2 regions of the Streptomyces coelicoflavus genome follow, and region 1 is predicted to be linked to the other one. Evidence: predicted binding sites of a transcription regulator. Region 1 holds the regulator's gene; the other holds the start of a gene.

Region 1 (14,424 bases):
CCGCGCACGCCAGACCGGCCGCCCCCACCGCCGACAGGGCGGACAGCCGGTCGGCGGAGTCCGCCATCAGCGGTGTCGTCACGTACCAGGTCACTGCGACGGCCGCGCACACGGCGAACGCGGTCGGCACCAGGAGTGACCAGACGGAGACCGCGTAGTACACGCGGCCGTTGCCGCTCAGCACCGAGACCGGGCCCAGTTCGCGGCCCGTCCGGACGAACTGGGCCACCGCGCCGATCCCGGCCACGACCACGATCACCAGCACGCCCGCCACGGAGAGCAGTTCCAGCCACCGCCCGGCCGCGATGCCCTCGCCGCTGCCTCCGAAGGTGCCGACCATCGCGAACACCTGAACGTCCGTCGCCATGGCCACATGCGCGTTGGCGGCCCGGTGCACCCGTGACAGGGACAGCTGCCGTCCGTCCTGCGCGAGGACCACCAGGGCCGCTTCCTCGGACGTACGCACCGTCTTCGTCACGTCTCCGGTACGGGCGTGAAGACGCACCCCGACCGACCGCTCCAACTCCGCGGCCTGGGCCAGACCGGCATGACGGGTACGGAGTTCGGCAGGGGCCGCCGTCGGGCACTCGACGCCCAGGTCCCGCCATACCGGGCAGTCCGCGACGAGGTCGGTCCGCCCCGACCGGGGGTCCCTCGTCACGGCCAGGGCATGCACTCCCGGCCCCAGGTCACTTTCGAAGGACGCCACGTCGGCCGTGGTCGTGGACAGCGTCGTGGAGACCTGGACCACGCTGGTGCCGAGGTGTTCCTCCACCGCCTCGACCCGGTCGCTCATGTCCGTGAAACAGGCTGATCGCGATTTGCCCCTGCGCCGCGAGACCCACCGCGACGACCACCGCGGCCACCAGCCGCGCGACCGGACGCGCGCCCACCGCCAGGCGCCGGCCGGCGACCAGCATGCCCACCCTGCCCCGCGCGGCACCGAGCCTGGCCAGTGCGGGTCCCGACGCCGACACCACCGCACCGGCCACCCCGGGCAGCAGCGCGATCGTGATCACGCTGCCGGCCGCCAGAACGGGCAGGCGCAGGTCGTACGGTGCCAGGTCGGTACCCCGCACCGTGCCGAAGAGGGCCACGGGAAACAGCCACAGCATCCACTCACGGCGCCGTCCGGCAGCCACGGGCCGGGTCGAGGCGCCGGGTCGGTAGCGCGGCTGGAGCAGCACCACGGCGGCGAGCACGGCGAGGGGGACGCCCACCACTGCGCCCACCAGGGCGGGGAGCGCCGCGCGGGCGTCGGCGACGTACAGCACGAAGTCGACGACGGGCAGCGGTGTGTCCGTGAGGAGTACGGGAGCGACGGCCACGGCCGCCGCCGACGCGCCGAGGGCCACGGGCAGCACCGCCTCGCCCACCGTGAACCAGGCGCGGGCGCCGCCGGAGGCGCCCAGGGCGGTCAGGACGGCGGTCCGGCGGTCCCGGGCGGCGGCGCCGACCCGGGCGGCGATCACGACGAACAACCCGGCGGGGAGGCCCACCAACGCCAGATAGGCCCAGTGGAACTCCTTCGGGCCGAAGTTGTACATGTGCTCCCCGAGCGACGGTGTCCAGGAGACACCGAATCCCGAAGCCCCGGTCATCTCCTCCGGGTCCAGCCGTTCAGCCGTCGGCCGTACATACGCGAAATACTCGCTCGGCGACTCCAGGCCGTCCGGAGCGATGGTGCCCTCGGCCCGCCCGTACTCCTCACGCACCTGAGGGCCGACCGCCTTCAGCGCCGGAGAGAGCACTGCCTCACCGGGCCTCGGCCACCGGCTCAGGCCGGGAGGCAGCGGCGCGTCGGGCGTGAGGGGCTCGATGTACACCACGTCGTACTGGCGGTCGTCGACACTCGCCAGGGTCGCCCGCCACAGCAGCGTGGCGGAGCCGTCGTCCGCGACCTGCGGCCAACGGGCCTGGCTGCGCTCGGTGCGACCGTCGAAGGAGGACGCGGCGAGCAGGAAGCCGCAGACCGCGAGGACCGCCACTGTGGTGGCGGCTAACAACGCGAAGTAGCGGATGCGGCCCGCCTCGGCCGACCGGGACGCTGCCCGTCCCGTGCGCAGGAGTGTGCGTCGCAGACCGCCGCCGTTCACCGCGCCTCCTGGGCCTGAACCAGGCGTCCCTCGTGCAGGTACAGCCGCACGTCGGCACGCCCGGCCACCATCGGGTCGTGCGTCACCACCACGAGGGCGCACCCGTGTTCCCGCGGCGTGCTGAACAGCAGGTCGGCCACGGCTTCCCGCTGTTCACCGTCCAGCGCACCGGTCGGCTCGTCCGCCAGCAGCAGTTCCGGCGTGTTGACCAGGGCGCGGGCCACGGCGACGCGCTGCCTCTCCCCGCCCGACAGGTCCTGCGTGGCCGTGGCCTCGGGGACTCCCAGTCGGGTGAGCAGGGACTCGGCACGGGAGCGGGCCTCGGTGACCGCGTCGCCGGCCAGCAGGCTCGCGATCATCACGTTCTCCACCGGGGTGAGTTCGGGGAGCAGCTCGCCGAACTGGAAGACCATGCCGACGTGCCGCCGCCGGTGCGCGGCGAGGGCACGCGCGGACAGCCGGGTCACGTCCTGGCCCACGACCTCGACGCGCCCCGACTGCGGTCGGATCAGCCCCATGACGCACATCAGCAAGGTGGACTTGCCGCTTCCGGAGGGGCCCATCACGGAGACGGAACTGCCCGCCGGGACGGCGAGGTCGGCACCGTCGAGCAGGCTGCGGCCGGATACGCCGTAGACCACCTCGCTCAGGCGCAGGGCAAGTGGCACGGGGGTTGAGGTCATGCGGAGCTCCCTTGGTCGGCGGGATCACTCGATGCCGAGAACTGCGCCAACGCACGGCTGACCGAGGAGCCGGTGGGCCCCTCGGTCAGGCTGTGGTCGGGCGGTGCGGACGGGGACGGAACCGCACGGGAGTTGGCTGTGCGGTTCCTGTGACTCCCAGACTGTCCCGGGGCGACCGACAGGAGAATCCCCCTGTTGGGGGGTATGCCCCCCCACCTTCGGGGGGGACGCCGGCCCTACTTCAGCCCCGCCTCCGCGCAGGCGTCCGCGTACTTGGCGGTGCAGATGTCGCTGATCTTGTAGAACTCGTCCGCGACGACCGTGTCCTTGATGTTGTCCTTGGTGAGGGCGACGACGGGGACGAGCTGGGCGGGGATGCCCTTGTGGGTGGGGCTGTCGACCTTGTCGCGGGCGAGCGCCTCGAACTGGATGTCGCGGCCCTGGACCCGGGCGACGGCCATCTCCGCGGCGTTCGCGGCCTCCTGCGGATAGGACTTGTACACGCTCATGTACTGCTCGCCGGTGACGATCCGCTGGACGGCGGCGAGTTCGGCGTCCTGGCCGGTGATCGGGGGCAGGTCCGTGACGCCCGCGTCCTCGAGGGCCTTGATGATGCCGCCGGCCATGCCGTCGTTGGCGGAGTAGACGCCCGCGATGTTCTTCTTGCCGATCTTCTCGATCGCCTCGGTCATGTTCGCCTCGGCGTTCTCCGGCTTCCAGTCCTTGGTGTCGAAGGACTGGGCGATCGTCACCTTGCCGTTCAGCTCGGACAGCGCGCCCGCCTTGAACTGTTTGGCGTTCGGGTCGGTCGACGAGCCGTTCATCATGACGATCTTGTCGGAGCCGGCCGGGTCGCCGCCGAGCGCCTCGATGAGGGAGCGGCCCTGGACCTCGCCGACCAGCTCGTTGTCGAAGGAGATGTAGGCGTCGATCGGACCCTCGGCCAGCCGGTCGTAGGCGATGACGGGGATGCCGGCGTCCTTCGCCTTCCGCACGCCGTCCGCGATGGCGTGCGCGTCGACCGCGTCCAGCACGATGACGTCGACCTTGTCGTTGACCATCTGCTGCATCTGGTCGGCCTGCTTGGTGGCGCTGGCCTCGGCGTTGGCGTACTTGACGTTGCCCTCGTCGCGCGTGAGCTCGCCGACCTTGGCCTTGAAGAAGGGGTAGTCGAACTGCTCGTAGCGGGTGTTCTCCTTCTCCGGCAGCAGCAACCCGATGGTGATGTCGTTGCCCTTGGTCGGGCTCGCGTCGTCGCTGCTCTCCGATGCGCCCAGCACACCGCAGGAGGCCAGCGAGAGGGTCATCAGGGGCGCGGCCACGGATATGGCGATACGACGGGCACGGCTACTCACTGCGCTTTGCCTTCCGACACACGGGCGTGGTGGACGAACCGGGTGGACCCGGGTGAACCGGGTGACTCCAGTGCCCCCCGGGGCCCCGGCAACGCCCGGTGAAGGAAGCCAACGCTGTCTTCACCAAATCGTCAAGAAGTACTAGACCAATGAGACAGCACCGTTGTGAACCAGCCCCGGGGGACGGGCGGTCCTCCGGGGCTGTCGATGCCGTATTCCCTTGTGCCGCCTGCCGGTCCCGGTCAGTCCGGGGACTGTCCGTGGCGCTTGGGGCGCCAGACCACCAACGCGCTGGTCTGCTGTACCTCTTGGTAGGGGACCAGGTCACGGCGGTAGGAGGCGTGCACCGCGGCCTCGCGCTGGCGCATCGCCGTGGCCGCGCCGTCGAGCGCGGCGGCCAGCTCCGCCGCCCGGGCCTGGAGCGCGGCGACCTGGTTCTCCAGCTCGATGATGCGCTTGATTCCGGCCAGGTTGATGCCCTCGTCCTGCGACAACTGCTGGACCTGCCGAAGCAGTTCGATGTCGCGGGCCGAGTAGCGCCGGCCGCGGCCCGCCGTGCGGTCGGGGGAGACCAGGCCGAGACGGTCGTACTGCCGCAGCGTCTGCGGGTGCAGTCCGGAGAGCTGGGCCGCCACCGAGATGACGTAGACCGGGGTGTCCTCGGTCAGTTCGTACGGGTTGCGTCGACGACCGTCCATTCCCGTCAAGCTCCCTTCGCGGCCTGGAACAACTCCGCCCGCGGATCCTCGTCCGCGGTCGCCTCGCGATACGCCTCGAGCGCGTCACGAGCCTTCCCCGTCAGGTCCTTCGGAACACTCACCTCCACGGTGACCAGGAGGTCGCCGCGGGTGCCGTCCTTGCGGACCGCGCCCTTGCCCCGGGCCCGCATGGTGCGGCCGCCCGGCGTGCCGGCCGGCAGCTTCAGCGTGACGGGAGGACCGCCCAGGGTCGGGACCCTGACCTCGCCGCCGAGGGCCGCCTCGGCGTAGGTGACCGGGACGGTGACGGTGAGGTTGTCGCCCCGGCGGCCGAAGACGGGGTGTTCCTTGACGTGCACGACCACGTACAGGTCGCCCGCCGGGCCGCCCCGCTCGCCCGGCGTGCCCTTGCCGCGCAGCCGGATGCGCTGCCCGTCCGAGACCCCGGCGGGGATACGGACCTGCATCGTCCGCGAGGACTTGGCGCGTCCGGAGCCCTTGCAGACGTCGCAGGGGTCCTCGGCGATCAGACCGCGGCCCTTGCAGTCGGGGCACGGGTCGGTGAGCGAGAAGCCGCCGCCCGAGCCGCGGGCGACCTGCCCGGTGCCGACGCAGGTCGGGCACACGCGCGGCGTGCCGTTCTTGTCGCCGGTGCCGGAACAGGCCTTGCAGGGCGCCTGCGAGGACATCCTGAGCGGCACGGTCGCGCCCTCGATGGCCTCGATGAAGCTCAGGGTGACCTCGGACTCGATGTCCTGCCCGCGCCGCGGCTGCGTGCGCGTGCCGGTGCCCGGTGAGCCTCCGGTGCGGTTGAACAGGCCGCCGAAGACGTCCCCGAGGCCGCCGCCGAAGCCGCCGGCGCCCCCCTGGCCCCCGCCCTGGGCGCCGCCTCCGAAGAGGTCGCCCAGGTCGAAGTTGAAGGTGCCGCCGCCCGCGCCCGGCCCCGGACGGAAGCCGCCGTTGCCGAAGAGGCTGCGGGCCTCGTCGTACTCCTTGCGCTTCTTGGGGTCGCCGAGGATGTCGTTGGCCTCGGAGATCTCCTTGAAGCGCTCCTCCGCCTTGACGTTCCCCTTGTTGGCGTCCGGGTGGTTCTCGCGGGCGAGCTTCCGGTACGCCTTCTTGATCTCGGCCTCGGTGGCGTCCTTGGGGACGCCGAGAACCTTGTAGTAGTCCTTCTCGATGAAGTCCTTCGTGCTCATCCCCGACGTCCCTCCTCTCGCGTCCTGCGTGTCACTTCGAGCTCAGCCCTCGTCCGGGCCACCGCTCTCCTTGGTCCCGGCGCCGTCCTCCGCGTCGGAGCCGTCCTGCCCCTCGGAGCCGGACTCCGCCGGCTTGACCGTCTGGGCGCCCGGCTGCGGCTCGGCGACCGCCACCCGCGCGGGGCGGATGGTGCGTTCGCCGATCCGGTACCCGGGCTGCAGGATCGCCACGCAGGTCGTCTCGGTGACGTCCGGTGCGTAGGAGTGCATCAGGGCCTCGTGGATCGTCGGGTCGAAGGGCTCGCCCTCCTTGCCGAACTGCTGGAGGCCCATCTTGGCGATGACCGTCTCCAGCGAGTCCGCGACCGACTTGAAGCCGCCGACCAGTTCGCCGTGCTCCTGGGCGCGGCCGATGTCGTCGAGTACGGGAAGCAGCTCGGACAGGAGGTTCGCCACGGCGATCTCCTTGACCGCGACGCGGTCCCGCTCGACCCGGCGGCGGTAGTTCTGGTACTCGGCCTGGAGGCGCTGGAGGTCCGCCGTGCGCTCGCCGAGCGCCGTACGTGCCTGGTCCAGCTGGGCCACCAGGCCCGCGTTCTCACTTGCGTCCCCGGCCGGGGCCGCCCCCTCTTCGGAGGCGGCCTGCGGCTCGGCGGCGTCGGGGGTGGCGCCAGAGGGGACGTCGGGCTTCTCGTCGAAGCCCGGGGTCTCCTCGGTCACGCCGCACCGTCCTTGCGCTCGTCGTCCACGATCTCGGCGTCGACGACGTCGTCGTCGGCACCCTTGCCGTCGGCACCGGCACCCGCGTCGGCGCCCGGGGCCTCGCCGCCGGCGGCCTGCGCGCCCTGGGCGTCGGCGTACATGGCCTGGCCCAGCTTCTGCGAGACGGCGGCGACCTTCTCGGTGGCGGTGCGGATCTCGGCGGTGTCCTCGCCCTTGAGCTTCTCCTTCAGCTCGGCGACGGCACCCTCGACCTCGGTCTTCACCTCGCCGGGGACCTTGTCCTCGTTGTCCTTGAGGAACTTCTCCGTCTGGTAGACGAGCTGCTCGCCCTGGTTGCGGGACTCGGCGGCCTCGCGGCGGGCGTGGTCCTCCTCCGCGTACTTCTCGGCCTCCTGGCGCATCCGGTCGACCTCGTCCTTCGGCAGCGAGGAGCCGCCGGTGACGGTCATCTTCTGCTCCTTGCCCGTGCCCAGGTCCTTCGCGGTCACGTGCATGATGCCGTTGGCGTCGATGTCGAAGGCGACCTCGATCTGCGGGACGCCGCGGGGCGCCGGCGGCAGACCGGTCAGCTCGAACATCCCGAGCTTCTTGTTGTACGCCGCGATCTCGCGCTCGCCCTGGTAGACCTGGATCTGCACGGAGGGCTGGTTGTCCTCGGCGGTGGTGAAGATCTCCGAGCGCTTGGTCGGGATCGTCGTGTTCCGCTCGATCAGCTTGGTCATGATGCCGCCCTTGGTCTCGATGCCGAGGGACAGCGGGGTGACGTCGAGCAGCAGGACGTCCTTGACCTCGCCCTTGAGGACACCGGCCTGGAGGGCGGCGCCGATGGCGACGACCTCGTCCGGGTTGACGCCCTTGTTGGCGTCCTTGCCGCCGGTCAGCTCCTTGACGAGCTCGGCGACGGCGGGCATACGGGTGGAGCCGCCGACGAGAACGACGTGGTCGATCTCGGACAGCTGGATGCCGGCGTCCTTGATGACGTTGTGGAACGGCGTCTTGCAGCGCTCCAGCAGGTCGGAGGTCAGCTGCTGGAACTGGGCGCGGGTGAGCTTCTCGTCCAGGTGCAGCGGGCCCTCGGCGGACGCCGTGATGTAGGGGAGGTTGATCGAGGTCTCGGTGGACGAGGACAGCTCGATCTTGGCCTTCTCGGCGGCCTCGCGCAGGCGCTGGAGGGCCATCTTGTCCTTGCCGAGGTCCACGCCGTGGCCGGACTGGAACTGCTTGACCAGGTAGTCGACGACGCGCTGGTCCCAGTCGTCGCCACCGAGGTTGTTGTCACCGTTGGTGGCCTTCACCTCGACGACGCCGTCGCCGATCTCGAGCAGCGAGACGTCGAACGTACCGCCACCGAGGTCGAAGACCAGGATGACCTGCTCGTCCTTGTCGAGGCCGTACGCCAGCGCGGCGGCGGTGGGCTCGTTGACGATGCGCAGGACGTTGAGGCCCGCGATCTCACCGGCCTCCTTGGTGGCCTGGCGCTCGGCGTCGTTGAAGTACGCCGGGACGGTGATGACCGCGTCGGTCACCTTCTCGCCCAGGTAGGACTCGGCGTCCCGCTTCAGCTTCTGCAGCACGAAGGCGCTGATCTGCTGCGGGTTGAAGTCCTTGCCGTCCAGGTTGACCTTCCAGTCGGTGCCCATGTGGCGCTTGACCGAGCGGATGGTCCTGTCGACGTTCGTGACCGCCTGGCGCTTGGCGACCTCGCCGACGAGCACCTCACCGTTCTTGGCGAAGGCGACGACGGACGGCGTGGTCCTGGCGCCCTCGGCGTTGGTGATGACGGTGGGCTCGCCGCCCTCCAGAACGCTGACGACGGAGTTAGTCGTGCCCAGGTCGATGCCGACCGCACGTGCCATGGTGAATAACCTCCAGCTGACTTGAGTGGAACAGGCTCAAGTGTGCATGACGCCCGGCACTGGGTCAACAGAGGTGAGCGGGGCAGGCTCAACTCTTATCCGTTCCTTACGCGCAACGACGCGCTGACCTGCACCTTCTCATCACCACCGGCCCGACGAAGCGGAAAAATCGCCCCACGGAAGGACGCGCCGCCCGCGACTCCGGTTGCCCGGAGTGGCGCCGGTGATTCCTGACGCCGCCGACGGGGTCAGGGTTGCCTCAGCGACGCAGATCACCGCACGTCCGACTACAGTGCGGCGGAGGATGGGGGTAGTCTCAGACGGACTGAATAAGTTACCGCTTAGTAATACCGAGTAAGACCCAGTACCACCGAGTATCACCGCCCCCCCTCGTAACCTCGCAGGCCCGAGGAGCCCCCAAATGCAACTCGCCGCGATCATCGTGTCGCTGGTCCTGATCGTGGTCGGCGTCGCACTGTTCGGCCGCGCCGTCCTGCAGATCGTCACCTACATGCGGCTGGGACAGCCGGTGCCGGCCGGAACGCGGACCAACGACCCCGTGGACCGCACCGTCACCGTGGTCAGGGAGTTCCTCGGCCACACCCGGATGAACCGCTGGGGCATCGTCGGTGTGGCGCACTGGTTCGTCGCGGTGGGCTTCTTCTCCCTGCTGCTGACCATCGTCAACGCCATCGGCCAGCTCTTCCAGGCCGACTGGATCCTGCCGGTCATCGGCGACTGGGCGCCGTACAACGTCTTCGTCGAGTTCATCGGCACGATGACGGTGCTCGGCATCCTGGTGCTCATCGGCATCCGGCAGCTGTCCCACCCGCGCAAGCCGGGCCGCAAGTCCCGCTTCGCCGGCTCCAACTTCGGCCAGGCGTACTTCGTCGAGGCCGTCATCCTCATCGTCGGCGTCTGCATCTTCATGCTGCACGCGCTGGAGGGCGCCCTCCACCACGTCGACGGCTACGAGGCGTCGTTCTTCATCTCGTACCCGGTCGTCTCGGCGCTCCGGGACGCAGACCTCGGCACGCTCCAGAACCTCGTCTACTTCTTCGCCGCGCTGAAGATCGCGACCTCCTTCATCTGGATGATCACGGTCGCGCTGAAGACCGACATGGGCGTCGCCTGGCACCGCTTCCTGGCCTTCCCGAACATCTGGTTCAAGCGGGACGCCAAGGGCGGCACCGCGCTCGGCGCGCTGCTGCCGATGACCTCGGGCGGCAAGCCGATCGACTTCACCGACCCCGGCGACGACGACGTCTTCGGCGTCTCCCAGGTCGAGCAGTTCTCGTGGAAGGGCCTGCTGGACTTCTCCACCTGCACCGAGTGCGGCCGCTGCCAGTCGCAGTGCCCCGCCTGGAACACCGGCAAGCCGCTCTCCCCCAAGCTCCTGATCATGTCCCTGCGCGACCACGCGCACGCCAAGGCCCCCTACCTGCTGGCCGGCGGCGGCAAGACGATGGAGGGCGAGGAGAAGGCGTCCGCCGAGCAGCTCGCCGGTGTCCCGGCCGCCGCGCTTGCGGAGGCCGAGCGCCCGCTGATCGGCACCCTCGAGGAGCAGGGCGTCATCGACCCGGACGTCCTGTGGTCCTGCACCACCTGCGGCGCCTGCGTCGAGCAGTGCCCCGTCGACATCGAGCACGTCGACCACATCGTCGACATGCGCCGCTACCAGGTCATGATCGAGTCGGCGTTCCCGTCCGAGGCGGGCACGATGCTCAAGAACCTGGAGAAGAAGGGCAACCCCTGGGGCCTGGCGAAGAAGCAGCGCCTGGAGTGGCTCAAGGAGCTGGACTTCGAGGTCCCGGTCGTCGGCAAGGACATCGAGGACCTCACCGAGGTCGAGTACCTGTACTGGGTCGGCTGCGCCGGCGCCCTGGAGGACCGCGCCAAGAAGACCACCAAGGCCTTCGCCGAGCTGCTCCACATCGCGGGCGTCAAGTTCGCGATCATGGGCGGCGACGAGAAGTGCACCGGCGACTCCGCCCGCCGCCTCGGCAACGAGCCCCTGTTCCAGGAGCTCGGCATGGAGAACGTCATGTCCCTCAACGCCGCCTTCGGCGAGGAGATGGACGACGACGGCAAGGTGGTGCCCGAGTCGGCGAAGCCCAAGTCGGCGAAGAAGATCGTCGCCACCTGCCCGCACTGCCTCAACACCCTCGGCAACGAGTACCCGCAGCTCGGCGGCGACTACGAGGTCATCCACCACACCCAGCTGCTCCAGCACCTGGTCGACGAGGGCAAGCTGCTCCCGGTCACCCCGGTCGAGGGCATCATCACCTACCACGACCCGTGCTACCTGGGCCGTCACAACAAGATCTACACCCCGCCGCGCGAGATCATCGCCGCCGTCCCGGGCGTCCGCAACGAGGAGATGCACCGCCACAAGGAGCGCGGCTTCTGCTGCGGCGCCGGCGGCGCGCGGATGTGGATGGAGGAGCGGATCGGCAAGCGCATCAACAACGAGCGCGTCGACGAGGCCCTGTCGGTCAACCCCGACATCGTCTCGACCGCCTGCCCCTTCTGCCTGGTCATGCTCACGGACTCGGTCAACGGCAAGAAGAACGACGGCAAGGCCAAGGAGTCCATCCAGGTCGTCGACGTCGCCCAGCTGCTGCTGGACTCCGTCAAGACCCCGGCCGACCCGACCGGCGAGCCGGAGCCGGAGAACGAGCCGACGCCGGAGCCGGTGAAGTAGCCGCCTTCCGGCCGCGTTCTCGACCGACACCCCCGGGTTCCGTACGAACCCGGGGGTGTCGTCGCGTGTCGAACACGTGCATCATTACCCGGTCGTTGTCGGTGAGGGTGATACGGGTCGATACGGACGAGGTGAACGGTGCGCCTGCGAAGACACACTGTGACCGGCGCAGCCGCCTGCGGTGCGGTGCTGCTGCTCGCCGCCTGCGGCCACGGCCCCGCACACGCCACCAAGGACGCCGCTGCGACCCCCGTACGCGCCGCCCAGGCCCCCGCCCTGCTCCCCGTCCCGCGCGGCCGGGGCAGCGAGGTCCCCGACGACTTCAACGGGGACGGTCACCGCGACCTGGTCCTCGACTCCCTGGTCACGGCGGAGAGCCACGCGGACGACGCCGGCATCGGCATCGTCTACGGCTCACCCCGCGGACTGGTGCCGGGAGCCCGGCAGTTGCTCACCCCCACGCGGCACGCGGCGCCGGTGGACGGCCGGTCGCCGGCCGTCTTCGAGGCGGAGGCCGCCTGCGACCTGGACGGCGACGGCTTCACCGACCTGGTGGTCACCACCGACCCGCCCTACGACGGCCAGGGCCGCCCCCCGGTCCCGCTCCAGCTCCTCTTCGGCTCCCCGGCCGGACCGGCCGGCCGCGCCGTCCCGCTGACCGTGCCCGACCGGGCCCGGTACGGCAACGACTGGCCCGAGCGCCCGGTGTGCGGCGACTTCGACGGCGACGGCGCCGAGGACCTCGTCCTCCACGCCTCGACCGGCCGCCTCAGCTACCTGCGCGGCCCCTTCACCCGCGAGGGCGCCCCGCACGTGGCCGCCGCGCCCCTCCCCTCCCCCGGCGAGGCACCCACCGGCCCCGCCGCCGACGTGAACCGCGACGGCTACGACGACCTGGTCGTCCGCGCCTCGGCGGGCCCCGGCAAGGCCGCCGTCGTCCTCGGCGGCCCCGACGGCCCGGACCGCACCGGGACCACCCTGCCCACCGGCGTCGACGTCGCCCTCGGCGCCTTCGGCCGGGGCAGGGCACTGGACGCGGCCGTGGGCACCCTGGACGGCACCGCGCTGCGCTACGACCTGCCCACCGGCGTACGCGGCACCTTCGACACCCCCGGCACGATGCTCGACGCCGCCGACTTCGACGGCGACGGCCTGAGCGAACTGGTCTCCAGCGGCTCCGGAGTACGTGTGTATCCCGGCCGCGGGACGGGCCCCACGACGCGGGACGCGGTCACGGTCCGGCCCTCGTCGGCGGGCACGACACGGGTGCTGACGGCAGGCGACTTCGACGGCGACGGCCTGGCGGACCTGGTGCTGCGGACGTACCGGGGCGACACCGAGGACACCGTCGAGGTCCACCGGGGCACGACCAAGGGCGTGGTCACGGCACGGGCCGCGGTGACGTTCTCGACGTCGCAGTTCCTGACCCCGTAGGGGACCGGCGGGCGGACCCGCGGTTCCCGCCGGCCGGTCCTCGGGGAGGCCTCGGGGACCCCCCGTAAGGGATGTCACAGCTCGGCAGCAAAGGACCCCCGAACGGCCGGGCCCCGCACGTCACTCTCCGGGACCAGGTACGTTCGAAGGCGTGGCTGGATTCAGGATCGGACGCGGCCGGGACAACGGCGCTCCAAACGCGCGACCGCAACGCCCTCCGTACGGACAGCAGGCGCCCCAGAGACCGCCGTACGGCGGACCTGCGGCGCCTCGGCAGCCGTACCCGCAGCCGCCGTACGGAGGTGGCGCCCCCGGCCCGGCCCCCGGCGGATCCCCGTGGCCGCAGGCCCACGGCGGCGGTCACGGCGGCGGCCACGGCGAGCCGGAGTACTTCGGCGACGGCGGCTACGGACCCGGCGGGCACGGGCAGCCCCAGCAGGCCCCGTACAACCCGTACGCGGCCAACAACCCGGGCCACACCCAGGCGTTCACGGTCGACGACCCCTACAACCAGGGCGACACCTACCGCGCCGGTTCCGCCCCCGCGCCCGGCCCGGTCGGCCCCCGCCTGCACTGGAAGGACCTGCTGAAGGGCATCGTCCTCGCGCCCAACCAGACCTTCCTCCAGATGCGGGACTACGCGATGTGGGTCCCCGCCCTCGTCGTGACGTTCCTCTACGGCCTGCTGGCGGTCTTCGGCTTCGACGGCGCCCGCGAGGAGGCGATCAGCGCCACCCTCTCCAACGCCATCCCGATCGTCCTGACCACGGCGGTGGCGCTGGTGCTGAGCGCCTTCGTCCTGGGCGTGGTCACCCACACCCTGGCCCGCCAGCTCGGCGGCGACGGCGCCTGGCAGCCGACGGTCGGCCTCTCCATGCTGATCATGTCCCTCACGGACGCCCCGCGCCTGGTCGTCGCGATGTTCGCCGGCGGCGACGCGCCCTTCGTCCAGATCCTCGGCTGGGCCACCTGGGTCGCGGCCGGCGCCCTCCTCACCCTGATGGTCAGCCGCTCCCACGACCTGCCCTGGCCGAAGGCGCTGGGCGCGTCCGCGATCCAGCTGATCGCCCTGCTGTCGATCGTGAAGCTGGGCACGTTCTAGTCCCGGACAGGTGGAAGGGCCCCGGCGTGTACGTCACGCCGGGGCCCTTCGCGCAGCGTCGCGTCGCCGCTGTCCGCCGGTCCGCCCGGTCAGGCGTCGAGCACCTGGCCCTCCCGCCGCACGACGGGAGGCAGCACGGACCACGGGAAGTTGATCCACTCGTCGGTCCGCTTCCACACGTACTCGCACTGGACGAGAGAGTGCGACTTCTCATAGATCACCGCGCTGCGGACCTCGGCGACCGTGTCGAGGCAGAAGTCCCGCACCAGCTTGAGCGTCTTGCCGGTGTCGGCGACGTCGTCGGTGATCAGGACCTTCTTGTCGGAGAAGTCGATGACGTTCGGGACCGGCGCGAGCATGACGGGCATGTCGAGGGTGGTGCCGACGCCCGTGTAGAACTCCACGTTCACGAGGTGGATGTTCTTGCAGTCCAGCGCGTACGCGAGCCCGCCCGCGACGAAGACACCGCCGCGCGCGATGGACAGCACTATGTCCGGCTCGTAGCCGTCGTCGGCGACGGCCTGCGCCAGCTCGCGCACGGCGACGCCGAACTGCTCGTAGGTCAGATTCTCCC
Region 2 (14,424 bases), 1.3 Mb from region 1:
GAGGGGCGTGATCTCCGAGACGGCGGTGACCAGCGTGGTCTTGCCCACGCCGAACCCTCCCGCGACGACGATCTTCGTGGCGACCGGCGCGCGGGTGGGATCCGTCTGCCAGGGCTGCACGGGCCCGTCGGTGTCGACGAGCGGGGGGACGCCGAACGCGGCGGCGTCAGAGACGACGGAGTCCACTGAGCACCCTTTCGAGCAGAGCGCGGTCCGGGCGGCCCGTGCCGTGGCCGGTCCCGGTGCCGTACACACGGATCTTTCCCTGGTCCGCCAGGTCGCTGATGAGGACGCGGACCACGCCGAGCGGCATCTTCAGCAGCGCGGCGATCTCGGCCACCGTACGCATACGGCGGCACAGTTCGACGATGGCCCGCATCTCCGGCATCACCCGTGAGGTCAGGCCGCCGTTCGTCAGTTCCTTGCGCTCCTCGGCGGCCTCGAGCGCGACGGTGCCGGCGGTGGCGCCGACGAACGTCTCGACGAGCAGGACGTGGCCGAAGCGGGTACGGCCGCCGGTGAGCGAGTAGGGGCGGACGCGCGCCGGTTTGCGGTCGGCGCCGCGCACCGGGAGGCTGCCCCGGCCGTTCTTGCCGGGTCTTCCGGGACTGCTGCTCATCGGGCGCTCCCCGTGGGCTCGGACTCCAGGGACTGCCGCAACTCGGTGCGGAGTTCGGGGGTCAGGACGTGGCCGGCGCGGCCGACGAAGAGCGCCATGTGGTATGCCACGACGCTCATGTCGCACTCCGCGGAGCCGTGCACGCCGAGCAGCGAGCCGTCGCTGATCGACATGACGAACAGGCTGCCCTCGTCCATGGCGACCATCGTGTGCTTCACGGTGCCGAAGTCCATCAGCCGGGCGGCGCCGACGGTCAGGCTGCCCACGCCGGAGACGACGGTGGCGAGGTCGGCGGCGGAGCCGCGCGGGCCCGCCCGGGGTGTCTCGCGGACCTGCCGGGCCTCTTCGTTGCGGCCGGGGTCGGAGGACAGGAGCAGGAGCCCGTCGGAGGAGACCACGGCGACCGACCGGATGCCGGGCACCTCCTCGACGAGGTTGGTCAGCAGCCAGTGGAGATTGCGGGCTTCACTGCTCAGTCCGAAGGTACTGGGCGCGGTCAACTGCTTGCCTCCTCGACAGTGCCCCCCGTGGCTTCTTCGGTTGTGTCCGCCGCGGCGTCCGGCAGCCGGTTCCGTCCGGTGCCGTCGGCGATCTCCGCCTCGACGTCCCGGCGGCCGGCCTCCGCCCCGCGGCGGAACCCGCCCAGGCGCCGGCGGAGCGCGTCGGCGTCCACGGAACCCGAGGTGCGCGGGCGCGGCACCGCGGCGGGGCTGGTGAGCTTCGGGGTCCGCTTGGGCAGCCCCTTGTCGGTGACCGGTTCGGGCGCTTCGGCCCGGTCCGGTCCGGGGTCGTCGGCGCGGGCCGGTTCCGGGTCGGCCACCGGGTCGGGAACGACCGGCGTGTCCGGTGCGTCCGGTGTGTCGGGCGTCCGGGCCGCGCCCTCGTCCGGCGTGCGGTCGTGGGCGTCGGGGCCGATGGCGTACGGGTCGGTGACGGGCTCGGTGACGGGCTCGGTCCGGGTCTCCGGGTCCGCCAGGGCCGGGAGGAAGAGGGCCATCGTGGCGTCGTCGGGGAGGTCGCTGCCGGGGGCGGCACCGTCCCCGGGGGCCGGCGCGTCCTGGCCGGGCTGCTCCGGGACGGGTCCGTCCGCCGGTGCCGCGTGCCGGTCCGCGGCGGGGTCGTGGGAGTCGCCGGGGACCGTCGGGCGGGCGGCGCCCGTGCCCTCCGGCGTCTCGGCCCGCGCGGGCTCCGGGTCCGGGGTCTCGCGGCCGTGGCTCTCCCGGCCCGCGGGGTCCGGGCCGGCGATCTCCCGGCCCGGGGTTTCGGGCGACGCCGTCTCCGTGGCCTCGGCCGCCTCCGCGGCGGGGCCCGACGCACCGAGGGACACGGCGGCGCCCGGCTCCGAAGCGTCCGGGGACACGGCAGCGCCCGGGGCCGATGCGCCCGGGGACGCGTCCGCCTCGGCACGGCGTACGGCTTCCTCCGCCGAGGCGACCAGCGGGTCGGTGCCGGGCTCCGGGGCCGGGCCGGCTTCCGTCCCGGCGTCGGGTTCCGCCCGCTCGGCCTTCTCCGCCCGCCCGTGCAGGACGTTGGAGTTGGCCTCCGCGTCGGCGCCAGGCAGGGAGAAGGAGCCGGTGCCGTCGGACACGGGCACCGTCGGGGCCAGCGCGGCCGGCGGGGCCGCGGCGAGCAGGGCGCCCGGGAGCACGACGACGGCCGCGACCCCGCCCTGCTTCTGCTCCCGCAGCCGTACCCGCGCCCCGTGCCGGTGGGCGAGCCGGGCGACGACGTAGAGGCCGAGCCCGAGACCGTCCTCGCCCTCCTGGTCGAACGGCGCCTCCGGGTCGAAGTCGGTGAGGCGGGCGTTGAGCCGCTGGAGGCGTTCGGTGTCCATGCCGATGCCCTCGTCCTGGACGGAGAGCATCACCTCGCCGTTCTCCAGGAGCCACCCGGAGACCTCGACGGGCAGGTCCGGCGGCGAGAAGGAGGTGGCGTTCTCCAGCAGTTCGGCCAGCAGGTGGGAGAGGTCGTCGGCGGCGAAGCCGGCCACGTGGGCGTGTGGCGGCAGCGCGGCGATGCGCACCCGCTCGTACCGCTCGATCTCGCTGACCGCGGCGCGGACCACGTCGACCAGCGGCACCGGCGAGGCACTGTGCTGGACGTGCTCGGTGCCGGCGAGGACGAGGAGGTTCTCGCTGTGCCGGCGCATCACCGTGGCGAAGTGGTCGAGCTTGAACAGGGTGGCGAGACGGTCCGGGTCCTGCTCGCGCTCCTCCAGGCTCTCGATGACGGCGAGTTGCCGCTCGACCAGGCCGAGGGTGCGCAGTGCGAGGTTGACGAAGGTGGAGCCGATGCTCTTGCGCACCACCTCCAGCTGGGCGGCGGACTCGGCGAGTTCGGTGCGCAGCCCCTCGCGGGCGTCGGCCATCTTCTGCCGCTGGCCGACGAGGTGCTTGCGGTCGGACTCCAGCGTGGCGACCCGCCCGGCGAGCGTGGCGGCGTGCGTGTGCAGGGCGTTGACGGAGCGGACGACCTGCGCGAACTCGTCGTTGCGGCCGGTGAAGGCGACCGGCTCCTCGGCCGTCGGGTCCTCCGCGCCGGCCAGCCGGGCCGAGCCGCGGCGCAGCACCGACAGCGGCCGGGTGAGGGTGCGGGCCAGGGCGGTGGCGATACCGATCGTGAGCAGGATCAGGGCGCCGAGGACGGCGATCCGGATCTCCAGCGCGGTGACGTCGTCGTCGCGCAGCTGCTCCAGGGACTTGACGCGCTTCTCGTACAGGGCGGACTCGGCGCCGCGCATCGCGTCGACGCGGGCGGAGAGCGCGGCGCCCAGCTTCTTGGTGCTGGTGCGCAGATCGCCGTCGGAGAGCGTCGGCTCGTCGGTGAGGCCGGCGAGGTACTTCTCGGCGGAGTTGACCTCGGGCCCGGCGACGGTGGCGTCGAAGCTGCTCCGCGCCTCCTTGGGGGCGCCGTCGCGGAAGTCGGCGAGGGCGGCGTCGGAGCGGACCCGGGCCTGCTGGGCGGCGGCGGAGAGCGCGTCGCGCTGCTCGGCGTCGGCGTCCGAGGTGGTCGACGTCTCGGTCGGCAGGCCGGTGATCGGGTCGATGACGGTCTGGGTGGTGCTGGGCACGTTGAGGGCCGCGAGCAGCAGACCGCGGGTGGCGGCGGCCTGCTGTACGGCGGTGTCCAGCTCGGCGAGGGCGTACGCGCCGGCGCCCGCGCGGGGCGGCATCTCCTCGCCCAGCTTCTCGGCCAGGGCGTGGAGTTCGGTGATCGCCTCCGAGTACGCCTCGTGGGCCTCGAGGGCGGTGCTCTTGCCGGTGAGCGCGGCCCGGCGCAGCGCGGCGACGGCGTCGAGGTCCTCGCGCAGGGAGGCGGGCGTGTCCGGGTCGGCGCGCAGTTCCTCGACCTGGCGGTCGACGCGGGCGCTGCGCTGCTCGGAGGGCGCCTTGGACTTGGGCCGGCCCGCCGCGATGTACGGGGTGACCTCGTCCCGCTCGTCGGCCAGGGAGTGGGCGAGGGTCAGCGCACCCTGGGTCTGCTCGGCGAGCGTCACCAGTTCCTGGGAGTCGTTCAGTTGGCCCGAGGCGGCCACGACCGACGGAGCTCCGGCCCCGGCGACGGCGGCTGCCACGACCGCCACGGCGACGATCAGCCGGTTGCGTACGTGGGTGGGACGGCCCTTGCCCACGGGTGCCTCCGGCTGCGGAGGGGTGGAGGTTCCGGGGGTGCCGGGGATCTGCTCCGCGCTCCCCGCGGGGGCCGTCTGCTTGCCTGTGCGACGAGGCCGCGTCTTCTGCACCGGTGCTCGCATTCCTGACTCGTGTACCCGTGGGCCCGGGTGGCGCTCCGTCAACTGGCCGGTCGGGGGCGCGTGCACCCTCCGCCGGACGCTGGGCCGTCCCCCGGCCGCCGGCAGCGCGTCGGGCGGGGAGACCGCGTGAGCGGGGCAGGCCCCCCACCGGTTCCCGACCCTCCCAGTGCCGGTGGGCGGTGAGCGCGCATCATCCGACCCGCCACCCGAAGGAGTGAACCCCGGAGGGGAGTTGAGGAGCAAGTTCCCCTGGCTCGTGCCGCACGGTAGTCCGGCGGGCCGGTTGGACGTCTGCGACGGGCGGTGGCACTATGTGCCGCCACGCGCCGCCGGAGGATGGAATTCCAGCCCAAATCCGGCGCCTGACCTGCGTCGCCGCGTCGATTCGGGGAGAATCCGGGGAAGGTGCCAGCCTTTTGCGGACGCTGTGAAGGGCTCGTGCAGACTGGCCGGATGCGTACGGAACTCGTCTCGGAACCAGGCCTCGCCGACCAGCCCAACGAGGACTTCGCGAGCGTCGGACTACCGGCCTCGGGACGGGGCGGTTCACTCGTCGTCCTCGACGGTGTGACACCGCCGCGGACCGCGACGGGGTGTCTGCATTCGGTGCCCTGGTTCACGGCGCGCCTCGGCGGGGCGCTGACCGAACTGACCGTTTCACTCCCGGATCTCCCCCTCGCCGAGGCCCTGTCCCGCGCCATCGCTCGTACCGCGGGAGCCCACGCGGAAACCTGTGACCTTTCTCACCCGCGCACCCCACAGGCAACCGTGGTCCTCGCCCGCTGGTCCCCGGCCGCGGTCGAGTACCTGGTCCTGTCCGACTCGGCGCTGCTGCTGGAGGCCCCCGACGGCACCCTCACGCCCGTCCTGGACGACCGGCTGTCCCGGCTGCCCCGCTCGGCCCTCGCCACCGACGCGATGGTCGACGCCACCCTGCGCAACAAGGAGGGCGGTTTCTTCACGGCCGCGGCCGATCCCGGGGTGGCGGCACGGGCGGTGACGGGCACGCTGCCGCGCGAGGGGGTGCGGACGGTGGCGGCGCTGACGGACGGGGCCGCACGCTGGGTGGAGAAGTTCGGTGAGGGCGACTGGACGGAGTGCCTGGCGCTGGTGCGCAAACAGGGTGCGCGGGCGCTGGTGGACCGGGTGCGGGAGCTGGAACTCCTGGACGCCGCGGGCGAGCGGGCGTTCCTGGGCCGCAGCAAGACGCACGACGACGCGACGGTGGTCTACGCCGAGCTGTGAGCGCGCCGGCCGTCCACGCCGAGCCGTGGGACGCCGAGTCGCAGGGCGGGGGTGGTGAAAGGAGCGGTGCCCGGCGCTACTTCTCCATCCCGCGGTTGAGTTCGCGCAGCAGGCGGGCCAGTTCCGACACCTCGCGCTGGTCCCAGTCGGCGAGCCGGCGGGCGTACCGGGCGCGGCGGGCATCCCGGACCCGGCCGACGCGTTCCTGTCCCTCGGCCGTGAGGGTGACCAGCCAGGCCCGGCCGTCGGCGGGGTCGGGCTCGCGGGCGACGAGCCCGAGTTCCTCCAAGGCGTGCAGCTGGCGGGACATGGTCGCCTTGCCGACGCCGATGAAGGCGGCGAGTTCGGTGGCGCGCTGGCCGCCGCACTCGCCGAGCCGGACCAGCAGGCCGTACGCCGACGACTCGAGGTCGGGGTGGACCTCCCGGGCCATCTCGCCCTGGTTGGCCCGGGCCCGCCGCAGCAGCACCGTCATCTCCCGCTCCAGGGCGAGGAACTCGGGCTGGTTCACACCACTGCCGGACGGGTGGGATTCAACTCCGCGACCGCCGCCGTTCCCGTCTTCGTGCACGTCAGCCCCTGCCTCTATTTTCCCGGTCCTGAAAGTTTCCGCCATCGGCCGCCATCACCGCAGCTCGCCAAGTATTTCGCAGGCTTAGACCAACGGCGGCTTCCGGCGCCTCTTCCCACCCCCGTTCTACGTGCGTAGCGTCTTCACCGGACCCTGGCTGGCATGCGCACGCCATTCGTGTCACCGATGGGTCCTCCCCACTCGCGCATCCCCCACCGAGCACCACCGAGCCATCGGAGGGCACGTCATGCTCGTGCACAGACCCGGATCGGCCCGCGGACGGCGTTTCGCCGTCACCGGGATCCTGCTCGCCGCGTTCTCCCTCGTGTTCACCCTTCCCGCCGACGCGTCGACCTCCGCCGACGTCCCGCCGCGCGGCTCCGCCCACATGGGCATGGGCGTCGCGGCCCACGACGGCGAACACGGCACCCCCGTCCCGGGCCGCGCGGCCCAGACCGAGGGCGTCGACGTCTCCAGCCACCAGGGCAACGTGGCCTGGTCGACCCTGTGGAACAGCGGAGTCAAGTGGGCCTACGCCAAGGCCACCGAGGGGACGTACTACACCAACCCCTACTTCGCCCAGCAGTACAACGGCTCCTACAACGTCGGCATGATCCGCGGCGCGTACCACTTCGCCACCCCGGACACGACGAGCGGCGCCACCCAGGCCAACTACTTCGTCGACCACGGCGGCGGCTGGTCCAGGGACGGCAAGACGCTGCCGGGCGCGCTCGACATCGAGTGGAACCCGTACGGCGCCACCTGCTACGGCAAGTCGCAGAGCGGGATGGTCTCCTGGATCCGCGACTTCCTGAACACGTACAAGGCCCGGACCGGCCGGGACGCCGTGATCTACACGGCCACCAGCTGGTGGACCCAGTGCACCGGCAACTACGGCGGTTTCGCGACGAACAACCCGCTGTGGGTCGCGCGGTACGCCTCGACGGTGGGCACGCTGCCGGCCGGCTGGGGCTACTACACGATGTGGCAGTACACGTCGTCCGGTCCGACGGTCGGCGACCACAACAAGTTCAACGGCGCGCTGGACCGCGTCCAGGCCCTCGCGAACGGCTGACCGCCGGTACGTCACGGACAAGCGAAGGCCCGGGCTCCTTTCCCAGGAACCCGGGCCTTCCCTTTCCTCATCCGATCGCGTCCGTCACGCCGCGACCGGAACCTCCGGCTTCGCCCCGTTGGTCGCGGGAGCGAGCGCCAGTTCCAGGACCTGGCGGACGTCGGTGACGGCGTGGACGTCGAGCTTGTCCAGCACCTGGGCCGGGACGTCGTCCAGGTCGGGCTCGTTGCGCTTGGGGATGATCACCGTGGTGATCCCCGCCCGGTGCGCGGCGAGCAGCTTCTGCTTGACCCCGCCGATCGGCAGCACCCGCCCGGTCAGCGAGACCTCGCCGGTCATCGCCACGTCGGTGCGGACCAGCCGGCCCGAGAGCAGCGAGGCGAGGGCCGTGGTCATGGTGACGCCGGCGCTCGGGCCGTCCTTGGGGACCGCGCCCGCCGGGAAGTGGATGTGCGCTCCCCGGTCCTTCAGGTCGCCCACCGGCAGCTCCAGCTCGGCGCCGTGACTGCGCAGGAAGCTCAGCGCGATCTGCGCCGACTCCTTCATCACGTCGCCCAGCTGACCGGTCAGGGTCAGCCCCGCCGCGCCGGTCTCCGGGTCGGCCAGCGACGCCTCGACGTAGAGGACGTCGCCGCCCGCGCCGGTGACCGCGAGGCCGGTGGCGACGCCGGGCACCGCGGTGCGCCGCTCGGCCGGGTCCTGGGCGGACTCGGGCACGTGGTGCGGCCGCCCGATGAGACCGCGCAGGTCGGCCTCGGTGACGGTGAACGGCAGCTCCCGCTCGCCCAGCTCGTGCTGGGCCGCCACCTTGCGCAGCAGCCGCGCGACGGACCGCTCCAGGGTGCGCACGCCCGCCTCGCGGGTGTACTCGCCCGCCAGCTTGCGCAGCGCGCCCTCGTCGACGGTGACCTCGTCCGCGTCGAGTCCGGCACGCTCCAGCTGGCGCGGGAGCAGGTGGTCACGGGCGATGACGACCTTCTCGTCCTCGGTGTAGCCGTCGAGCCTGACCAGCTCCATGCGGTCGAGCAGGGCCTCCGGGATGGCCTCCAGGACGTTGGCGGTGGCGAGGAAGACCACGTCGGACAGGTCCAGCTCGACCTCCAGGTAGTGGTCCCGGAAGGTGTGGTTCTGGGCCGGGTCGAGGACCTCCAGCAGGGCGGCGGCCGGGTCGCCCCGGAAGTCGGAGCCCACCTTGTCGATCTCGTCGAGCAGGACGACCGGGTTCATGGACCCCGCCTCCTTGATCGCCCGCACGATCCGGCCGGGCAGCGCGCCGACGTACGTACGCCGGTGGCCGCGGATCTCGGCCTCGTCGCGGACGCCGCCGAGGGCGACGCGGACGAACTTGCGGCCCATCGCGTGGGCGACGGACTCGCCGAGGCTGGTCTTGCCGACGCCGGGCGGGCCGACCAGGGCGAGCACGGCACCGCCGCGCCGGCCGCCGACCACGCCGAGGCCCCGGTCGCCGCGCCGCTTGCGCACGGCCAGGTACTCGGTGATGCGCTCCTTCACGTCCTCCAGGCCCGCGTGCTCGGCGTCGAGCACCGCCTGGGCGCCCTGGATGTCGTAGGCGTCCTCGGTGCGCTCGCTCCACGGCATCTCCAGGACCGTGTCGAGCCAGGTGCGGATCCAGGAGCCCTCGGGCGACTGGTCGGAGGACCGCTCCAGCTTGTCGACCTCCTTGAGCGCGGCCTCGCGGACCTTCTCGGGCAGGTCGGCGGCCTCCACGCGGGCGCGGTAGTCGTCGGACTCCTCACCGTCCTGCTCGCCGTTGATCTCGCGCAGTTCCTTGCGGACGGCTTCGAGCTGGCGGCGCAGCAGGAACTCCCGCTGCTGCTTGTCGACGCCCTCCTGGACGTCCTTGGCGATGGTCTCGGCGACGTCCTGTTCGGCGAGGTGGTCGCGCAGCTGCTGGGTGGCGAGCTTGAGACGGGCCACCGGGTCGGTGGTCTCGAGCAGCTCGACCTTCTGCTCGGTGGTCAGGAACGGCGAGTATCCGGAGTTGTCGGCGAGCGCGGACACGTCGTCGATGGCCTGGACCCGGTCGACGACCTGCCAGGCGCCGCGCTTGCGCAGCCAGGCGGTGGCGAGCGCCTTGTACTCCTTCACCAGCTCGGCCACCTGGCCGGGCAACGGCTCGGGGACGGTCTCGTCGACCCGGGTGCCCTCGACCCAGAGCGCGGCGCCGGGGCCGGTGGTGCCGGCGCCGATGCGCACCCGGCCCCGGCCGCGGATCAGGGCGCCCGGGTCGCCGTCGGCCAGGCGGCCGACCTGTTCGACCGTGCCGAGGACGCCGGTGGCGGCGTGGGCACCGTCGATGCGCGGGACGAGGAGGACCCGGGGCTTGCCGGGCTCGGACCTGGCGGCGGCCTGGGCGGCCTCCACCGCGGCCCGTACCTCGGCGTCGCTCAGGTCCAGGGGGACGACCATGCCGGGCAGGACCACTTCGTCGTCGAGCGGCAGCACGGGCAGGGTGAGCGGTGTGAAGGCGGCGGACTCAGCAGCCATGATCTCCCCTTCGGCAGTCAAGTTGAGTTACATCGACTCAATGAAAGGGAGTCCCGGATTGTTCCCCAAGGCTTGTTCGCTGTGAGCGATCAAGCGCCACGGGGCGCTTCCGGCCTGTGGGGACAGCACCGCCGCACCGGCCCGCATTCCTTCGCCGGGACGAGTGCCAGGATGGGCCGATGCCCCTCACTACCCACGACTCTTCCGACGCCCCCGAGGTGCTGGACCGCCGCGAGGGTCCGTACGGCGAGGTGGTCCTGCGCCGGCACGGGACGTTGCTCCAGATCATCGCGAACGGCTGCTTCCTGATGGACACCTCGGACGGGCGTTCGGAGCGGCGCCTGGTCGACGCGGCGGCCGACGCGCTCGCCGCCACCGGCGGACGCACCGCGGCGCACCTGCTCGTCGGCGGCCTCGGCGTCGGCTTCTCCCTCGTCCACGCGGCCGCCGATCCCCGCTGGGGCCGGATCGCGGTCGTCGAACGCGAGCGCGCCATCATCGACTGGCACCGCACCGGACCGCTGGCGGCGCTCACCGCCGACGCGCTGGCCGATCCGCGCACGGAGATCGTCGAGGCGGACCTGGTCGGTTACGTCAATGAGACATCCGACACGTACGACGCCCTCTGCCTCGACATCGACAACGGCCCCGGCTGGACCGTCACCGAGGGCAACGGTGGGCTGTACGCGCCGTCCGGACTGGCGGGCTGCGCGCGGCTGTTGAGGCCCGGCGGGGTGCTCGCCGTATGGTCCGCGCAGCCCTCTCCAGAATTCGAAGAAACCTTGCGTAATGCCGGTTTCCAGCAGGTGCGTACCGAAGAGATCCCCGTTGCCCGGGGCGTTCCGGACGTCGTTCACATCGGCGTAGGGCCTGGATAGCAAAGGCGCGGTGACTCCCCGTACGCTGCTGCCCTGACGCGGATCATTCAAGCGTCAAGCGCAGTCATGGGATCACCCCACGGATTCCGGAAAGCACACCTCAGGGGCGGGCGATGGAGCAGACACAGACCTCCCACAACGGCACGGCCACCCAGGGCGCCCAGCGCCGGGTGCTGGTGGTCGAGGACGATCAGACGATCGTGGACGCCATCGCGACCCGCCTGCGCGCCGAAGGGTTCCTGGTGCAAACGGCGGGCGACGGTCCGTCCGCCGTCGACACGGCCGAGGCTTGGCAGCCCGACCTGCTGATCCTCGACATCATGCTGCCCGGCTTCGACGGCCTGGAGGTCTGCCGCCGCGTGCAGGCCCAGCGGCCGGTGCCGGTGCTGATGCTCACCGCGCGCGACGACGAGACGGACATGCTGGTCGGCCTCGGCGTCGGCGCCGACGACTACATGACCAAGCCGTTCTCGATGCGCGAGCTGGCCGCCCGCGTGCACGTGCTGCTGCGGCGGGTCGAGCGGGCCGTGGTGGCCGCCTCGACGCCGCGCAGCGGCATCCTGCGCCTGGGCGAGCTGGAGATCGACCACGCGCAGCGCCGGGTGCGGGTGCGCAGCGAGGACGTCCACCTCACGCCGACCGAGTTCGACCTGCTGGTCTGCCTGGCGAACACGCCGCGCGCGGTGCTCTCCCGCGAGCAGCTGCTCGCCGAGGTCTGGGACTGGGCCGACGCCTCGGGCACCCGGACCGTGGACAGCCACATCAAGGCGCTGCGCCGGAAGATCGGCGCCGAGCGCATCCGCACCGTGCACGGCGTGGGCTACGCGTTGGAGACACCGACGCCATGAGCCGGGGACGGGAAGCCGCACGGAGGAGCCCCGGCCCCCGGAGAGCCGGGGATCCCTGGGGTGGCGTACGCCCGTTCTCGATCAAGACCAAGCTGGGCGCGCTGGTCGTCACGTCGGTGCTGATCACCACCGGCCTGTCGGTGATAGCGGTGCACACCAAGACGGAGCTGCGCTTCATCACGGTGTTCTCGATGATCGCCACGCTGCTGATCACGCAGTTCGTGGCGCACTCGCTGACCGCGCCGCTGGACGAGATGAACGCCGTCGCCCGGTCCATCTCGCACGGCGACTACACCCGCCGGGTGCGGGAGAACCGCCGCGACGAGCTGGGCGACCTGGCCGTCACCATCAACCGCATGGCCGACGACCTGGAGGCCCAGGACCTCCAGCGCAAGGAGCTGGTGGCGAACGTCTCGCACGAGCTGCGCACCCCCATCGCGGGCCTGCGCGCGGTGCTGGAGAACATCGTCGACGGGGTCACCGAGGCCGACCCCGAGACCATGCGCACGGCGCTCGGGCAGACCGAGCGGCTCGGCCGGCTGGTGGAGACGCTCCTCGACCTCTCCCGCCTGGACAACGGCGTCATACCGCTGCGCAAGCGGCGCTTCGAGGTGTGGCCCTACCTCGCGGGCGTGCTGAAGGAGGCGAACATGCTCGCCTCGGCCCGCGCGGGCATCGCCTCGGGGTCCGGCAGCCACACCCGCACCGACGTCCATCTGGCCCTCGACGTCTTCCCCGGGGATCTGACCGCGCACGCCGACCCCGAGCGCATCCACCAGGTCGTCGCCAACCTGATCGACAACGCCGTCAAGCACAGCCCGCCGCACGGCCGGGTGACGGTCCGGGCGCGGCGCGGGGAGCTGCCGGAGTCCCTGGAGCTGGAGGTCCTCGACGAAGGGCCCGGCATTCCGCGCTCGGAGTGGCGCCGGGTGTTCGAGCGTTTCAACCGGGGTTCGGTGTCGCGGCCGCACGGTCCGGGCAGCGACGGAGGCACCGGTCTGGGGCTCGCGATCGCCCGCTGGGCGGTGGATCTGCACGGCGGCCGGATCGGGGTGGCCGAATCCGAGCGGGGCTGCCGGATTCTCATCACTCTTCCGGGCCTGCCGTCACGGTCCGGTTGACGTAGGGTTCGAAGCGGAGCATCAAGATCCACTGCATCCGCGCTGGCGGACACGTGTGATCAGGCACAGGACCGCGTCGTCGGGGCGCCGGGCCTCGGTCTCCCCATCCCTCACACAGCGGAACCTCGCTTGTTTCCCGCCATTTCCAGCGCTGAAACGCGGTCTGCGATGTGACTTACGCGACGATGAACGGGCCCAGCCTGACCTTCCGGTGCCGGTAGGCGTAGCCTTGATTCCCGCTGTCCACCATCCTTGTGAAGCGGAAGAGGGCGGTTCTCGCCGTGTCGCCACAGTCCCCCAGTAACTCGAGCATCTCGACCGACACCGACCAAGCGGGCACCGCGGGTAAGAACCCCGCGGCCGCCTTCGGTGCCAATGAGTGGCTCGTCGACGAGATTTATCAGCAGTACCTCCAGGACCCGAACTCCGTGGACCGAGCCTGGTGGGACTTCTTCGCCGACTACAAGCCCGGAGCGGCGGCCCAGCCGGCCGCCGGCACGGCGACCGCGGCCCCCGGCAGCACGCCGCAGGCCGCGCCCGCCCCGCAGGCACCGGCCCCCGCCCCGGCCCAGCCGAAGGCCGCCACCCCGGCGCCCGCGAAGCCGGCCGCGCAGCCCGCCGCCGCGGCCCCGGCCGCTCCGGCCGCCAAGCCCGCCGCGGCCCCGGCCAAGCCCGCCGCCAAGCCGCAGGCGAAGGCCGCCGCGCCCGCCAAGGACGCCGACGCCGCCCCCGAGGGCCCCGAGCTGGTGACCCTGCGCGGCCCGGCCGCCGCGGTCGCGAAGAACATGAACGCCTCGCTGGAGCTGCCCACGGCCACGTCCGTGCGCGCGGTCCCGGTGAAGCTGCTGTTCGACAACCGCATCGTCATCAACAACCACCTCAAGCGCGCCCGGGGCGGGAAGATCTCCTTCACGCACCTGATCGGCTACGCGATGGTGCAGGCCATCAAGGCCATGCCGGCGATGAACCACTCGTTCGGCGAGAAGGACGGCAAGCCGACCCTGGTCAAGCCGGCCCACATCAACCTCGGCCTCGCCATCGACCTGGTCAAGCCCAACGGCGACCGCCAGCTGGTCGTCGCGGCGATCAAGAAGGCCGAGACGCTGAACTTCTTCGAGTTCTGGCAGGCCTACGAGGACATCGTCCGTCGCGCCCGCGACAACAAGCTGACGATGGACGACTTCACCGGCGTCACGGTCTCCCTGACCAACCCCGGCGGCCTCGGCACCGTCCACTCCGTGCCGCGCCTGATGCCCGGCCAGTCGGTCATCCTGGGCGTCGGCTCCATGGACTACCCGGCGGAGTTCCAGGGCACCAGCCAGGACACCCTGAACAAGCTCGGCATCTCGAAGGTCATGACGCTCACGTCGACCTACGACCACCGGGTGATCCAGGGCGCCGCCTCCGGCGAGTTCCTGCGCCAGGTCGCCAACCTGCTCCTGGGCGAGAGCGGCTTCTACGACGAGATCTTCAAGGCGCTGCGCATCCCCTACGAGCCGGTCCGCTGGCTCAAGGACATCGACGCCTCGCACGACGACGACGTCACCAAGGCCGCCCGCGTCTTCGAGCTGATCCACTCCTACCGGGTCCGCGGCCACGTCATGGCCGACACCGACCCGCTGGAGTACCAGCAGCGCAAGCACCCCGACCTGGACATCACCGAGCACGGGCTCACCCTGTGGGACCTGGAGCGCGAGTTCGCGGTCGGCGGCTTCGCCGGCAAGTCCCTGATGAAGCTGCGCGACATCCTCGGCGTGCTGCGCGACTCGTACTGCCGCACCACGGGCGTCGAGTTCATGCACATC

The links. Region 1 encodes HspR, which represses chaperone genes until heat shock. Its sites were predicted from a motif close to TTGAGNNNNNNNNNCTCAA; they were not measured.
Region 2: lon (endopeptidase La) is a predicted target of HspR. The motif match lies at 9,795-9,813, and genes of this name have one in related genera.

What each region holds. Positions count from the first base shown of each region.
Region 1 covers NZ_CP108218.1:3,980,502-3,994,925, forward strand. Annotated here, with positions in the region: gene OHA99_RS17500 (hypothetical protein) at 1-796, opposite strand, end outside; gene OHA99_RS17505 (hypothetical protein) at 690-2,096, opposite strand; gene OHA99_RS17510 (ABC transporter ATP-binding protein) at 2,093-2,779, opposite strand; gene OHA99_RS17515 (substrate-binding domain-containing protein) at 3,016-4,134, opposite strand; gene OHA99_RS17520 (heat shock protein transcriptional repressor HspR) at 4,377-4,832, opposite strand; gene dnaJ (molecular chaperone DnaJ) at 4,838-6,031, opposite strand; gene grpE (nucleotide exchange factor GrpE) at 6,074-6,751, opposite strand; gene dnaK (molecular chaperone DnaK) at 6,748-8,610, opposite strand; gene OHA99_RS17540 (heterodisulfide reductase-related iron-sulfur binding cluster) at 9,032-11,314, shown strand; gene OHA99_RS17545 (FG-GAP repeat domain-containing protein) at 11,474-12,748, shown strand; gene OHA99_RS17550 (Yip1 family protein) at 12,900-13,850, shown strand; gene OHA99_RS17555 (phosphoribosyltransferase) at 13,940-14,424, opposite strand, start outside.
Region 2 covers NZ_CP108218.1:2,712,603-2,727,026, forward strand. Annotated here, with positions in the region: gene OHA99_RS11820 (ATP/GTP-binding protein) at 1-186, opposite strand, end outside; gene OHA99_RS11825 (DUF742 domain-containing protein) at 167-619, opposite strand; gene OHA99_RS11830 (roadblock/LC7 domain-containing protein) at 616-1,119, opposite strand; gene OHA99_RS11835 (nitrate- and nitrite sensing domain-containing protein) at 1,116-4,373, opposite strand; gene OHA99_RS11840 (protein phosphatase 2C domain-containing protein) at 4,827-5,618, shown strand; gene OHA99_RS11845 (MarR family winged helix-turn-helix transcriptional regulator) at 5,695-6,189, opposite strand; gene OHA99_RS11850 (lysozyme) at 6,437-7,264, shown strand; gene lon (endopeptidase La) at 7,349-9,772, opposite strand; gene OHA99_RS11860 (spermidine synthase) at 9,952-10,650, shown strand; gene OHA99_RS11865 (response regulator transcription factor) at 10,764-11,498, shown strand; gene OHA99_RS11870 (cell wall metabolism sensor histidine kinase WalK) at 11,495-12,619, shown strand; gene OHA99_RS11875 (multifunctional oxoglutarate decarboxylase/oxoglutarate dehydrogenase thiamine pyrophosphate-binding subunit/dihydrolipoyllysine-residue succinyltransferase subunit) at 12,901-14,424, shown strand, end outside.